Linked DNA regions of Granulimonas faecalis. The protein of the gene in region 2 interacts with the protein of the main gene of each other region in a pairwise test. Links are inferred from orthologs where the notes say so. Each region holds a gene or a part of one and is shown on either strand. Other genes may lie near its edges. The genes, in order: ligA and leuS.

The links.
Region 1: the proteins of leuS (region 2) and ligA interact in binary tests that used the Escherichia coli proteins (3 or more experiments, as listed by UniProt). The link is inferred for Granulimonas faecalis from one-to-one orthologs.

Annotation. Positions count from the first base shown.
Region 1 is NZ_BQKC01000001.1:1,616,669-1,623,117, forward strand. What follows is about bases 1,773-4,674. They hold ligA (NAD-dependent DNA ligase LigA), read right to left. Parts: upstream 4,341-4,674; coding sequence 2,205-4,340; downstream 1,773-2,204. Other genes in these bases: OR600_RS07270 (SemiSWEET family transporter), read right to left, coding at 1,773-2,069; OR600_RS07280 (transposase), read right to left, coding at 4,439-4,674. In the rest of the region: OR600_RS07260 (FAD-dependent oxidoreductase), read right to left, coding at 1-938; hydrogenase nickel incorporation protein HypB, read right to left, coding at 931-1,659; more of OR600_RS07270, read right to left, coding at 1,764-1,772; more of OR600_RS07280, read right to left, coding at 4,675-5,347; OR600_RS07285 (heavy metal translocating P-type ATPase), read right to left, coding at 5,418-6,449. UniProt on the Escherichia coli protein: DNA ligase that catalyzes the formation of phosphodiester linkages between 5'-phosphoryl and 3'-hydroxyl groups in double-stranded DNA using NAD as a coenzyme and as the energy source for the reaction.
Region 2 is NZ_BQKC01000001.1:1,108,794-1,115,474, forward strand. Bases 1,417-4,550 are described here. They hold leuS (leucine--tRNA ligase), read right to left. Parts: upstream 4,196-4,550; coding sequence 1,637-4,195; downstream 1,417-1,636. Other genes in these bases: OR600_RS05065 (PASTA domain-containing protein), read right to left, coding at 1,417-1,460; OR600_RS05075 (hypothetical protein), read right to left, coding at 4,367-4,550. In the rest of the region: ribosome maturation factor RimP, read right to left, coding at 1-70; more of OR600_RS05065, read right to left, coding at 195-1,416; more of OR600_RS05075, read right to left, coding at 4,551-6,681.

The DNA.
Region 1 (6,449 bases), 510 kb from region 2 along the record:
GTGCGCAGGGCGTTGCAGATGTTCACGTTGCAGTTGCAGATGGCGAAGATCTTGTGCTCGCCGTCGATGTTGGTGACCTGGTGCACGAAGCCGTTCTCCTCGGCGTGGGCCAGGATGGCGAGCACCTCGTCGCGGTCGATGTAGTGGCCGCGCTGGGTGTCCACGAGGTAGTCGGCCATGTCGCCCACGCCGATGCACCAGTCCTCGGGGTCGTCGGCCGAGCCCTCCCCCAGCTTCTCACGGCTCATGCGGCAGCTGCAGGGGCTGGCGGCGTACTTGCCGTCGTACTTGTCGAGCCAGTGGGTGATGTGCTCCACCGAGGCCGACTCGTTCTCCATGGGGATGGCCCGCTCCACGGGGATCACGTGCATGCCGATGCCGGCACCGCCCGGGGGCACCATGGCGGTGACGCGCTCCAGGGGGAGCTGGGTCATGCGCTCGAACATCTTGGCCACCTGGGGGTGCTCGTCGATCTGGGACTGGCGCATGTTGAAGAACTCCGCCGAGCCCGGCACGAAGGGCGGCAGCACGTAGCGCAGCTCGCCCTCGGGATTGCGGCCGTCCTCGTTCTCGCGGTTCCACTCGATGAGGCCCACGTAGCCCATGTCGAACAGGAGCGGCTCGAGCTCCGCGGGGTCCATGGAGCAGAGTTCGGCCAGCTGGGCGAGGGTCTTGGGCTTGCGCACCCCCATCTTGAGGGCCACCTTGGCCATGGGGTCGGTGATGCAGGCGGCCAGGCCGTAGTACTCGGGGTCCGCCGGGGTGACCTTGTGGCCGATGCGGTCGGAGACCATCTGGGCCAGCTCGAGGACCGGCTTGCGCACGGCCACAGAGGGGTCGGACGCCTCGGGGGGCACGTAGTCGCCCTCCACGGTGAGGCCGGCCTCCCGGAGCCGCTCGATGCGTTCGTCGGCGGCCATACGACGCTCGTTAGGCATGGGAGCCTCCCTTCCAGGCGGCCACGGCACCCTCGAGCCACGCCGTCCAGGCGTCGACGCCCTCGCCGGTCTTGGCCGACAGGCAGATGACGGGGGCCTCGGGGTTGCGCAGGCGCACGTTCTCGCGGAACCGCTCGATGTCGAAGTCGAAGAGCTCGCAGGTGTCGACCTTGTTGACCACCACGACGTCGACCACCTCGAACATCAGGGGGTACTTGAGGGGCTTGTCGTCGCCCTCGGGCACCGAGACCAGGGCCACCGAGGCCGAGGCACCGGTGTCGAACTCGGCGGGGCACACGAGGTTGCCCACGTTCTCGAGGACGGCGAGGTCGATGGGGGCGGCCCCCTGCTCGGCGGCGGCGGCATCGAGCTCCGTGAGGCCCTGGGAGGTCATGGCGGCGTCGAGGTGGCACATGCCGCCGGTGTGGAGCTGCACGGCCACCACGCCGGCGTCGGCCATGGTCACGGCGTCGACGTCGGAGTCGATGTCGGCCTCCATGACGCCCATGGACAGGCGGTCGCGCAGGCGCTCGGCCGTGCGGGTGAGGAGGGTGGTCTTCCCCGAGCCGGGGCTGCTCATGACGTTGAGCAGGAACGTCCCCCGCTCCCTGAGGTCGTCGCGCAGCCTGTCGGCCCTCTGCTCGTTGGCCGCGAAGACCGATTCCTTCACCTCGATGACGCGCACCGCGCGCCCGTCGGACGCCTTGGGCTCTTGGGCCATGGCATCTCTCCTCTCCATAGGGTTTTTGCCAAGTCTAGCAACTCGGCCGTTGACGGCCCCTATCAGACCGTCAACAAGACAAAAGACCCTGAAGAGGCAGCCGCCTAGTGGAGCGCGGTAAGGAAGGTGATGCAGCCGAGCACGATGCCGGGGACGTTGGCCACCACGATGGGCATGTCGCGGGGCTTCTCGAGCAGGCCGTAGGCGGTCCAGAACACGCAGTTGACCATGGCCACGAGGGGCTGCAGCGGCGAGCCGTAGTTGCCGGCCAGGTTGTTGGCGATCTGCGGGATGTACGAGACGTACATGAGCACCGAGAGGACCGAGGCTATGCGGCCGAGGACCTTGACGATGCGGACGCGGTGCGCGTCGTCGACGGGGGCTGCGGTGCGGGTGTCGTTGTCTGCCATGGGCTTCCTCCTTGGGATCGCGGGTGGGTACCGAAGACCCGGGTACCCGCGAACCCGAGGAACCCCCGACGACATTCGGGGGACTCTACAGGGTTTTCACCGTCCGCCCCGGCCGACACGCACGGGGAGCGGCGGTCACGCGGGGTCGGCGGGCGCCGGGGGCTCACCCGTCTCGAGGACGCGCTCCAAGGCGGCCTGGTCGAGCACCGGCACGCCGAGCGACTCGGCCTTGGCGAGTTTGGAGCCAGCGGCCTCACCGGCCACAACGTAGCTCGTGCGCTTGGAGACGCTGCCCGACACCTTGGCGCCGAGGGCCTTGAGGGCGGCGCCGGCCTCGTCGCGCGTCATGCCCTGCAGGCTGCCCGTGAGCACGAAGGTGAGGCCTGCCAGGGTCTGGGGGCGCTCCGGGGCCGTGGGGGGTTCGTCGGCCATGGTGACGCCTGCCGCACCGAGGCGGGCGAGCACCTCGAGGTTCTCGGGGATGGAGAAGAACTCGGCCACGCTGGAGGCGACGACCGGGCCCACGCCGTCCACCTGGGCGAGCTCCTCCTCGGTGGCGGCGCGCAGCAGCTCGACGGAGGGGAAGGCGGTCGCGAGCGCGTCGGCCACCGAGGAGCCCACGTGCACGATGCCCAGGCCGAACAGCACCCGGGAGAGCGGGCGGGACTTGGAGGCCTCGATCTGGGCCACGAGCTTCTCGGCGGTGCGCCGGCCCGTGGGGATGGGGTCGCCCACGTCGTGGCCCTTGGCGCGCGTCCTGTAGGTGCGGCCCGTGGGCAGGGCGGCCACCTGCCCCACCGTGAGGGAGTAGATGTCCGCGACGTCGCGCAGGAGGCCGGCGTCCACGAGGCGGCCGATCATCTCGGGGCCCATGCCGTCGATGTCCATGGCCTTGCGCGACTGCCAGTGCTCGAGGCGCTCCAGGGACTGCGCGGGGCAGTCGATGGAGATGCAGCGGTAGGCCACCTCGCCCTCCTCGTGCACCACGGGGCTGCCGCAGGAGGGGCAGGTGGCGGGCATCTCGAAGGGCACGGAGTCGGCCGGGCGCTTGGAGAGGACCGGCCCCACGACGGCGGGGATGACGTCGCCGGCCTTGTGGACCACGATGGTGTCACCCACGCGCACGTTGCGGCGGCGCACCTCGTCCATGTTGTGGAGCGTGGCCCGGGCGATGGTGGAGCCGGCCACGGTCACCGGGTCGAACTCTGCCACGGGGGTGAGGAAGCCCGTGCGGCCCACCTGCACGCGGATCTCGCGGAGGACCGTCTCCTTCTCCTCTGGCGGGAACTTGAACGCGATGGCCCAGCGCGGGGCACGGGAGGTGAAGCCGAGGGCCTGCTGCTGGGCGAAGGAGTCCACCTTCACCACCACGCCGTCGATGTCGTAGTCGAGGCCGTTGCGGTTGGCCAGGGCCTGGGCGCAGTACTCGTGCACGGCCGCCGCGCTCTCGCAGCGCTCGGCGTGGGGGTTGACGGAGAAGCCGCAGGAGCGGAGCCAGTCGAGGAACTGGGCCTGGGTGCTCACCTGCACCATGGCGGGGTCGGCCACGGCGTAGATGAACGTGGCGAGGTCGCGCGACGCCGTGACGCGGGGGTCCTTCTGGCGCAGCGACCCGGCGGCGGCGTTGCGCGGGTTGGCGAAGACGGGCTTGCCGGCGAGGTCGCGCTCCTCGTTGAGGCGGGCGAAGGCGCTCTTGGCCATGTAGACCTCGCCGCGCACCTCCACGGCCTCCCCGGCGCCGCCGTGGGGCAGCCCGGCGAGGCCGGCGTCGGCCAAGCGGGCGGGGACGTCGCCGATGGTGCGCACGTTGAGGGTGACGTCCTCGCCCACCGAGCCGTCGCCGCGGGTGGCGGCGCGCACGAACCGGCCGTCGCGGTAGGTGGCGGCCACGCCGAGGCCGTCGATCTTGAGCTCGCAGGTGTAGGCCACGGGTCTCTCCGGCGTGGCGCCCAGGGCCTCGTCGGTGCGGGCGAGCCAGCGGTCGAGCTCCTCGATGGTCATGGCGTCGTCGATGGAGTACATGCGCTGGGCGTGGGCGACCGACGCGAACTGCGGGCTCACGTAGCCGCCCACCCGCTGGGTGTAGCTCTCGGGCACCACGAGCTCGGGGTGGCGCGCCTCGATGTCCTGGAGCTCACCGAGCAGGCGGTCGAACTCGGCGTCGGAGATCTCGGGGTCGTCGAGGGCGTAGTAGCGGTAGGCATGGTAGTCGAGCTTGGCGCGCAGCGCCTGGGCGCGGTCGCGCGCCTCGTCGAGAGAGGGCTTGTCCATGGGGCCTCCGGAAGGGTAGGTGTCACCGCTCGGAGTCTACCCCAGGCCGCCGCCCCGCGCCGCCCGACAGCGCGTGACAGCGGTGCCTGGCCCATCTGTCACTTCGCATATTTTACTCTTGATATTATTCCACGGCCCACGCCCGTGAGCCGCTCTATCTGACGTACGGAGAGCCCCACCGCACGCATGCGGGCGATACGGTCGTCGCGCTTGGCCCGCGGCAACGCCCCGACCTCGTGCGGCGCGACGTCGAGTACCCCCTCGGCGACCTCTCGGGCATCCTCCTCCGAGAAACGGCCGCCCCGGCACTCGAGACCCATGTGCGGCGAGACGTCCACGTACCGGTGGAACCGCACGTACTCCTCGTCGCTGTCGAACAGATGCGCCACGGGCCCGGGCTCGCCGCCATAGAAACTGTCAAGGATGGCGTCGTAGCTGCTCCAAGGGTAGGAGCAGCCCTCGGTCATACCGGCCTTGACCGGGTTGCGGTGGATGTAGCGAACGACATCGAGGAGGTGCGTCTCGCTCTCGACCGGTTCGCTGCCGAACCTGCCCTGGAACAGGCTCCCCACCCTCCCGTGGCGCCTGTTGAAAGACTCGGCATACGCACCGCACACCTCGCGGACCGTATCGCTCAGGCAGTCGAAAGGAACGGACAGCAGGAGGTGCACGTGGTTGTCCATGAGGCACCAGGCGAGGAGCTCGCCTCCCTGCCTGGTCAGCTCCCGTCGCAGAAGCGCCATAAAGAGCGTGCGGTCCCCGTCGTCCTCGAAGACAATCTGCCGACCGTTCCCGCGGGCCACCACGTGATACAGGTCGGAAGCGGACGGCCTTCTCGGCCCTCTCGGCATCGGCCCACCCCCCGGTCCCCCTGCAGGCCGCGCGGCACGGCCCGCCGTGGGGACACGGTAACCCCTGCGAGATCGAACGGCCCCGATATGGCATAAAGGGGCGAAAAAGAAGGGGACATCCATAAAGATGGATGCCCCCATGGACGGATATCCCATAAATCTATCAATAGAGCAAGTGACAGATGGACCAGGCACCACTGTCACGCGCCGCCGCCCCGCGGGCCCGTCAGCCGCGCCAGCGCTTCAGCAGCAGCGAGTTGGACACCACCGACACGCTCGAGAGCGCCATGGCCGCGCCGGAGACCTCCGGGGCGATGATGCCCAGGCACGCCAGCGGGATGAGCAGGCAGTTGTAGCCCAGGGCCCACGCGAAGTTCTGGCGGATCTTGCGCATCGTGGCGCGGGAGAGCGAGACGGCCCGGGCGACGTCGCGCACGTCGTCGTGCATGAGGACCACCTGGCCCACCTCGAGGGCAGCGTCGGAGCCGGCGCCCATGGCGATGCCGATGTCGGCCGTGGCGAGGGCCGGCGTGTCGTTGATGCCGTCGCCCACCATGCAGACCTTCTCGCCGGAGGCCCGGAGCCCCTCGACGACCTCGGCCTTGTCGCCGGGAAGCACCTCGGCGACCACGTTGTCCGGCCCGATGCCCACGAGGGAGGCCACGCCCTCGGCGGCGGCGCGGCCGTCGCCCGAAAGGAGCATGACCCGGAGGCCCAGGGCCTCCAGGGCGGCCACACCCTCGGCGGCCGTGGGCTTGGGCTCGTCGGCGGCGCGCACGCGGGCGACCACAGTGCCGCCGCGCACGAGGTACATGTCGGTGGCGCCCGGCGCCGAGCCCTCGGCCCACGCGGGGACGCCGGAGCCGGTGAGACGCGCCACGAGGCGCCCGTTGCCGAAGCCCACCTCGACCGGCGAGCCGTCCGGGCCCGCCACGGCGCCCACGACGCCGTGGCCCGGGACGGCCTCGAAGCCGTCCACCGCCACGGGGGCCGCCCCCTCCTCCTCGGCGGCCGCGAGCACGGCGCGGGCCAGCGGGTGCTCGCTCCCCCGCTCGAGGCCGGCCGCCAGGGCGAGGGCGTCGCCGCGGCCGGTGCCGTCGGCGCAGAGCACCTCGGTCACCTGCGGCGAGCCCTCGGTGAGGGTGCCCGTCTTGTCGAAGACCACGCACGTGAGCGACCCGGCCCCCTCCAGGGCCTGGCCGTCCTTGATGAGGATGCCCTCCTCGGCGCCCCGGCCCGTGCCCACCATGATGGCGGT
Region 2 (6,681 bases):
CCGCCCCGTGGGCGGCAGCCTCGGCCTCGAGGGCCTCCAGAAGCCGCGACCTGATGTCCTTGACAGCCATGGCCCACCTTCCCAAAAAAAGGAAGCGGGGCGACGAACGCTCCCACTTCCCGATTGAACTGCATGTTTACGGTGCCCAGTATGGCATGGGGCGCCGACGACCGTCAAGTCTCCACAATCGAGGGTCAGGACTCCACCCGGTAGGCCGGGACATCGGTCTGGGGGTCGTAGAACGTCAGGAGCCGGCCCTCGTCGTCGAAGGTCATGGTGATCGTGTGGAGGTCGTCGGACGTCACGCCTTGGTAGCCGTCGCCCAGGGACGTCCAGTCCCAGTGCACCGACACGCGGGCCTCCGCCGAGGAGCCGTCGTCGGACACGTCGATGGAGGCGGAGCTCACCGACCGCGGCAGCGACTGGATCCGCGCGTCCACGCCCTCGTGGCCGCCGGCCGCCTTGACCATGCCGTACCAGACCTCGTGGGCGCCCTTGCCGGCGAAGGGCGACTCGGGCGAGAGCAGCGCGGAGAGCGCGGAGCCGATGGAGTCACCGGGGGACACCGCGTCGTACACGGCCGCCACCGCCTGCTCCGCAGTGGCCTGGGAGAGGCTCTTGCGCTGGGACACCACGCCGATCCTCACCTTGTCGCCAGGCTTGACGGCGGTACCGGCCGCCGGGTCCACCGAGACGACGGTGCCCACGGCCTTGCCGTCCTCGTGGGGGACGCTCTCCACCTCGTAGCCGAGGCCGGCCTCGGAGAGGGCCGCGACGGCCTCCTGGCGGGTCTTGCCCATGACGTCGGGCACGCGCGGCAGCCTGGTCACGTAGAGGGTGACGGTGGTGTCGCCCACCACCTCGCGCCCCGCCTCGAGCGACGCCCCCTGGACCCGGCCGTCCTCGCCGTCCCCCGTGCGCTCCTCCACGGCGTAGGGGATGGCCGCCCCGTCGAGGGCCGCCTCCGCCTCCTCGAGCCCCATGCCGGCGACGTCGGGCATCGTGCGCGCCGTGGCCACCTGGAGCCGGGCGGTGCCGGAGCCCCCCTCGGGGACGTCGGCCGAGACGACGATGCCGGCGGAGGCGTCCTTGGTGGCCACGTCCTCGCGATCCACGTCGTAGCCGAGGGCCTTGAGCTCCTTCTCGGCGCGCTCGTAGCGCCAGCCCACGACGTCGGGCACCCGACTGAGGGTCCCCTGGGCCCACCGCACCATCCAGACGACGCCGACGCAGAACACGGCCACGATCAGGACGGCGAGGGCGAGCTGGACCCTGTGGCGGCCACGGTCCTTGGTGCTCCCCTTCCCGATGCCCGTGAGCCCCTCGACGGAGCGGCGGGAGGCGCCGGCGTCCCGGGACCCGGAGACGAGGGCCGGGTCGCGGAGGTTGGCCCCGCAGTCGGGGCAGCGCGCGGGGAGCAGGTCGCTTCCAAGGTCCTTACCGCATTGGGGGCACTTCATGGGGGACCTCCTGACGGCCCCTCCCCCGGTCCCATGGTCCCGGGGGCGGCCGGTGTTCGCCGATATCTTTCAGCCAATATATCGAATTTGCGCGGTTCCGGGAAATTCGGGGGCGCCGCGCATGGGCAGAGGGAACGAAAAAGGGCCCGTCCCGATGGGACGGGCCCTGCGGCCTGCTACCTGGCGACGACGTTCACCAGCTTGCCGGGGACGACGACCACCTTGACGACGTCCTTGCCCTCCAGCTGGGGAGCCACGGCCTCGAGCGCTGCGCGCTCGAGCTCCTCGCGGGGCGCGTCGGGCGCCACCTGGATGCGGGCGCGGATCTTGCCGAGCACCTGGACGACGATCTCGACGGTGTCCTCGCGGGTGAGGTCGGCGTCGAACGTGGGCCACGGCTCGTCGTACATGGAGCCCTCCATGCCGAGGGCCTCGGAGGCGAGCTCGTCGGCCCAATGGGGGCAGACGGGCGAGAGCATGGCCACGAGGTCGTGGGCGTAGCGGGCCATGAGGGCGCCGTCGCGCTCCCCGGAGGCCGTGGCGGCGAGGTAGGCGTTGCCGGCGTTCACGAGCTCCATGAGCGCCGAGATGGCGGTGTTGTACTGCCTACGCCCGTAGTCGTCGGTGCACTTGATGCCCAGGCGGTGCACGGCGCGCAGGAGCTTCCTGCCCTCGTCGTCGAGCGCGTCCATGGAGGGCTCGGCGCCCGGCGTCGCGGAGCATGAGGCCTCCCACACGCTCTTCCACGCGCGCTTGAGGAAGCGGTTGCAGCCGGCCACGGCCTGGGGGTCCCAGTCGAAGTCCTTCTCCGGCGGCGCGATGAACAGGATGGCGAGGCGCATGGTGTCGGCTCCGTAGGGCTCGATGACGCTCGCAGGCGCCACGACGTTGCCCTTGGACTTGGACATGACCTCGCCGTTCTCGTCCTTGACCATGCCCTGGCAGAGCAGGTCGGTGAAGGGCTCGTCGCACGAGACCATGCCGAGGTCGCGCATGACCTTGGTCCAGAAGCGCGAGTAGAGCAGGTGCAGGATGGCGTGCTCGATGCCGCCGATGTAGTTGTCCACGGGCATCCAGCGGTCGGCCGCCGCGCGGCCCACGGGCTCGTGGTCGTTGTGCGGGTCGCAGTAGCGCAGGTAGTACCAGCTGGAGTCCGTGAAGGTGTCCATGGTGTCGGTCTCGCGGCGGGCCGGGGCGCCGCACACGGGGCACGTGGTCTCGTAGAACTCGGGGCACTCGGCCAGGGTCTCCCCCGCCGCGAGGTCCAGGCCCTCGGGCAGCGTCACGGGCAGCTGGTCCTCAGGCACGGGCACGATGCCGCAGTGCTCGCAGTGGACGGCCGGGATGGGGTTGCCCCAGTACCGCTGGCGGCTGATGAGCCAGTCGCGCAGGCGGAAGTTCACGGCCTCGCGGGCGAGCCCGCGCCCTGCGAGCAGGTCGACGACGGCCTTGGCGGCCTCGGAGCGCTTGCCGCCGCGCATGCCCGTGATCGGGCCGGACTGCACCATGACGCCCTCGGCGTCCATGGCGTGGTCCCAGGGCACGTCGGTCACCACGAGGTCCTCCTGGCCGGAGAGCCCGTCGAAGAGAGGGTCGTCCTCCTGGAGGATGATCGGCGGGACGGGCAGGCCGTACTTGCGGGCGAACTGGAAGTCGCGCTCGTCGCCGCAGGGGACGCCCATGACGGCGCCGGTGCCGTAGTCGGTGATGACGTAGTCGGCCACCCAGATGGGCAGGAGCCGACCGTTGACCGGGTTCACCATGTAGCGGCCCGTGAAGGCGCCGTGCTTCTCCACCTCGCTGGACTGGCGGTCCACCGCGCTCGTGGCCTCGGCGATGTCGATGACCTCCTGCACGGCCCCCTCGTACTCCGTGCCGTCCACGAGCTCGTGGACCAGCGGGTACTCGGGTGCGAGCAGGAAGAAGCTGGCGCCGAAGAGCGTGTCGGGGCGCGTGGTGAACACCGTGATCTTGAGGTCGGTGGGCTCGCCGGAGGCGTCGGCCAGGGCGAAGTCGATCTCGGCACCCTCGGACTTGCCGATCCAGTTGCGCTGCATCTGCCTCACGCGCTCGGGCCAGCGGTCGAGGCGGTCGATGTCGTCGAGGAGCTCCTCGGCGTAGTCGGTGATCTTGAGGTACCACTGGGTGAGCTCGCGGCGCTCGGGCACGGTGCCGCAGCGCCAGCAGCGCCCCTCGGTGACCTGCTCGTTGGCGAGCACGGTGTTGCAGGTGGGGCACCAGTTGACCGGCGACGTGCGGCGGTCGACGAGGCCCTTCTCCCACATCTTGAGGAAGAGGTATTGGCCCCAGCGGTAGTAGGAGGGGTCGCAGGTCCTCACCATGCGGTCGTAGTCGTAGGAGAAGCCCATGCGGCGCATGGTGGCCACGGCCTGGTCGATGTTGCCGTAGGTCCACTTGGCGGGCTGCGTGCGGTGCTTGATGGCGGCGTTCTCCGCAGGGAGGCCGAAGGCGTCGAACCCGATGGGGTGCAGGACGTCGAAGCCCTGCATGTGGGCCTGGCGCGCCATGGCGTCGCCGATGGTGTAGTTGCGGGCGTGGCCCATGTGGAGGTCGCCCGAGGGGTACGGGAACATCTCGAGGACGTACTTCTTGGGACGGCCGTCGTCGGCGGCGCGGAAGAGGCCCCGCTCCTCCCAGACGCGTTGCCACTTCTCCTCGATGGCGCCCGCGTCGTAGACGGGGACGCGCCCTTCGTGCTCGCTGTGGTCGCCCATGGAAGACTCCTTCTCGGTGACGGCCCCCACAGGGGCCGGATCGCTCATGCTCATGGGATTCTAGCAAATGGCGTCGGCCGCCCAGGCAGCCAGCCCCCCGCGCGGAGAAAGGGGGCGGCCGGGCCGATGGCCGACCGCCCCCCCTCTGCAGGAACCGCCGGGTCCCCTCCCCTAGCGCCTCCTTTTCAGGACGAGGGCGAGGCAGAGGGTGCCGGCCGTGGCCGCGCCCGCGAGCGCCGGCACCATGGAGGCGACGTCGGAGGTGGCGGGCAGCAGGGTCCCGGGATGCCCGGAGCCCGTGGCGGGCAGGGTGGATGCGCCTGGGGCGCCGCCGGAGACGCCGTCGTCCGACGGGAGAACGCCGCCGGAAGCGCCGACGCCGTCGGGGTAGGCCGGATCCGGGTTGGAGACGGGGGACCTGCCGGCAAGCCACGCGTCCCAACCGTCCGACGGCACGAAGGGCTCCCCGCCCGCGGGGCGTTGGGCGCCCGGGGCCACCGTGTCGAGGTCGACGTCGGCGGGGGCGGTGCCGAACGCGTCGGCCACATTGCCCACGTCGGCGCCCACGGCCCCGTCGGTGACGGTCACGTCGAAGACGAGGGTGGCCGCGGCGGGCCCGTGCAGGTCGCCGGCGGTCACGGCGAGGCGGCGGGTGGCGGGGTCGTAGGCGTCGTCGGGCACCTCGCGGCGGACCCCGTCGGGGCCGGTGATCGAGGTGGAGCCCGCCACGGGCTCGAGGCCCACGGGGAGCCTGTCGGCCACGACCACGTCGTACCAGGCGGTCTGTGCGGCGACGTTCTCCACCTTGACGGCGTAGCGCACCGTGTCGCCCACCCGGGTGGTGCCGTCGTCCCTGCTCAGGTTGTCGGCGGTCTTGGTGACGCGCACGTCGGCCTCGGCCCCGTCGCCGGGGAGCCGGGGGCTGGCCGGCAGCACGGGGGGCATGTCGGGGTCGCTCGCCGGGGGCGTGGAGACGAGCTCGTCCTCCAGGTCGGACCAGGGGGCGCCGGGCACGAAGGGTGTGCCGGGCACGGGGTCGGGGACAGGGTCCTGGGGCCCGTCGGGGTCGTCGGGGTCGGGGTGCTCGCGCTCCCACTCGTCGGTGGGCGTCTCGCCCAGGGTGGAGCCGGTGACGGGCGGGGCGGAGGGGTCGGAGCCGTCGGGAGAGACCGACACCACCTCGACGTCGAAGGTCAGGCGGGCGCTCTCGCCGCCGTAGAGGTCGCCGGCGTTGACGGCGACGATGCCGGTCTCGGGGTCGTAGGCGCCGTTGGGCACCTCGTAGACGGTGCCGCCGGCATCGGTGAGGCGGATGGTCCCCGCCTTGGGCCTCATGCCCTCGGGGAGGGTCACCTTGATCACGGCGTTCGCCAGCTTCGAGTCGGGCGCCCGGTTGGTGGAGGTGGCCGTCACGCGGAACACGTCGCCCACGAGGATGCGGTCGTCGTCGTGCTCCTCGCGGTGCTCGACATGCCCCACCTCGACCGTGGTGAGGATGTCGGCGGCCACGGGGTCCTTGGGCAGGACGGGGGTGGGCTCGGGCACCGACGGCTTCCCGGGCTCGGGGTCGCCCCCGCCGACGACCACGACGTTCTCCTCGGGGAGCGGCGCGACAGGCACCGCCTCCTCGCCGGGGTCGAGGTCGGCCTCGTCCTTGCCGTAGCCACCGCCGCCACCGGGCAGGTTGGAGATCTCGGGGAGCCTGCCGTCGTCGCCCGGCCTGTCCCCGAGGCCCTTGTCGATCCCCACCGTGGCGCGGAAGCGCACCGAGGTGGACTGGCCGCCGTAGACGGTGCCCACCCCCTTGGTGAGCGTGGGCCTCTGGTAGGTGAAGTGCGCCGGGTCGACGTCGGACCAGGTCAGGGCGTCCCAGTCGAAGCCCTCGTAGAAAGCGTCGGAACCGAGGTCGGTGCTCTTGTCGGTTCGCGTGGGGTAGTTGGGGCAGATCTGCACCGAGTCGTTGTCGAACTCTAGCCTCTCGTCGATGGCATCGGTGAGCTCGGCGGCCTGCCAGGCGGAGCCGGGGGTGAGGTTGAGGCCGGTCACCGTGTACTCGATGACGTCGCCGGGGCGCGGGGGCGTGTGGGCGCGTCCGACCGACGCCAGGGGCGCGGGGAGGGCGGAGTCGGCGGCGCCCAGGGCGCGGACCATGAGCCTGGCCACAGGGGCGAGGCCCTCGCCCTCGGAGGCGGTGAGGTTTCGCCAGGTGAGGCGGATCTGGACGTGGGGCACGATGCCAGGGTCGGGCCGCACGTTGACGGTGATGATGTACTTGATGCCGGTATAGAGGGCGTTGGCCCCCTGCTCCAAGACGATCGTCGACGTGCCGCAGCTGTTGACGCGCACCTGGAGCCTGCCGTCGTCGAGGACCGGCTTTCCGTCCTCGCCGCACACCAGGTCGGCCACGGCCCCGTTGGAGACCGAGAAGGAGCCCGGCGCGGAAGAGGTCGAGGTGAGGGCGAGTCCGAAGAAGTCCTCCACCTCGG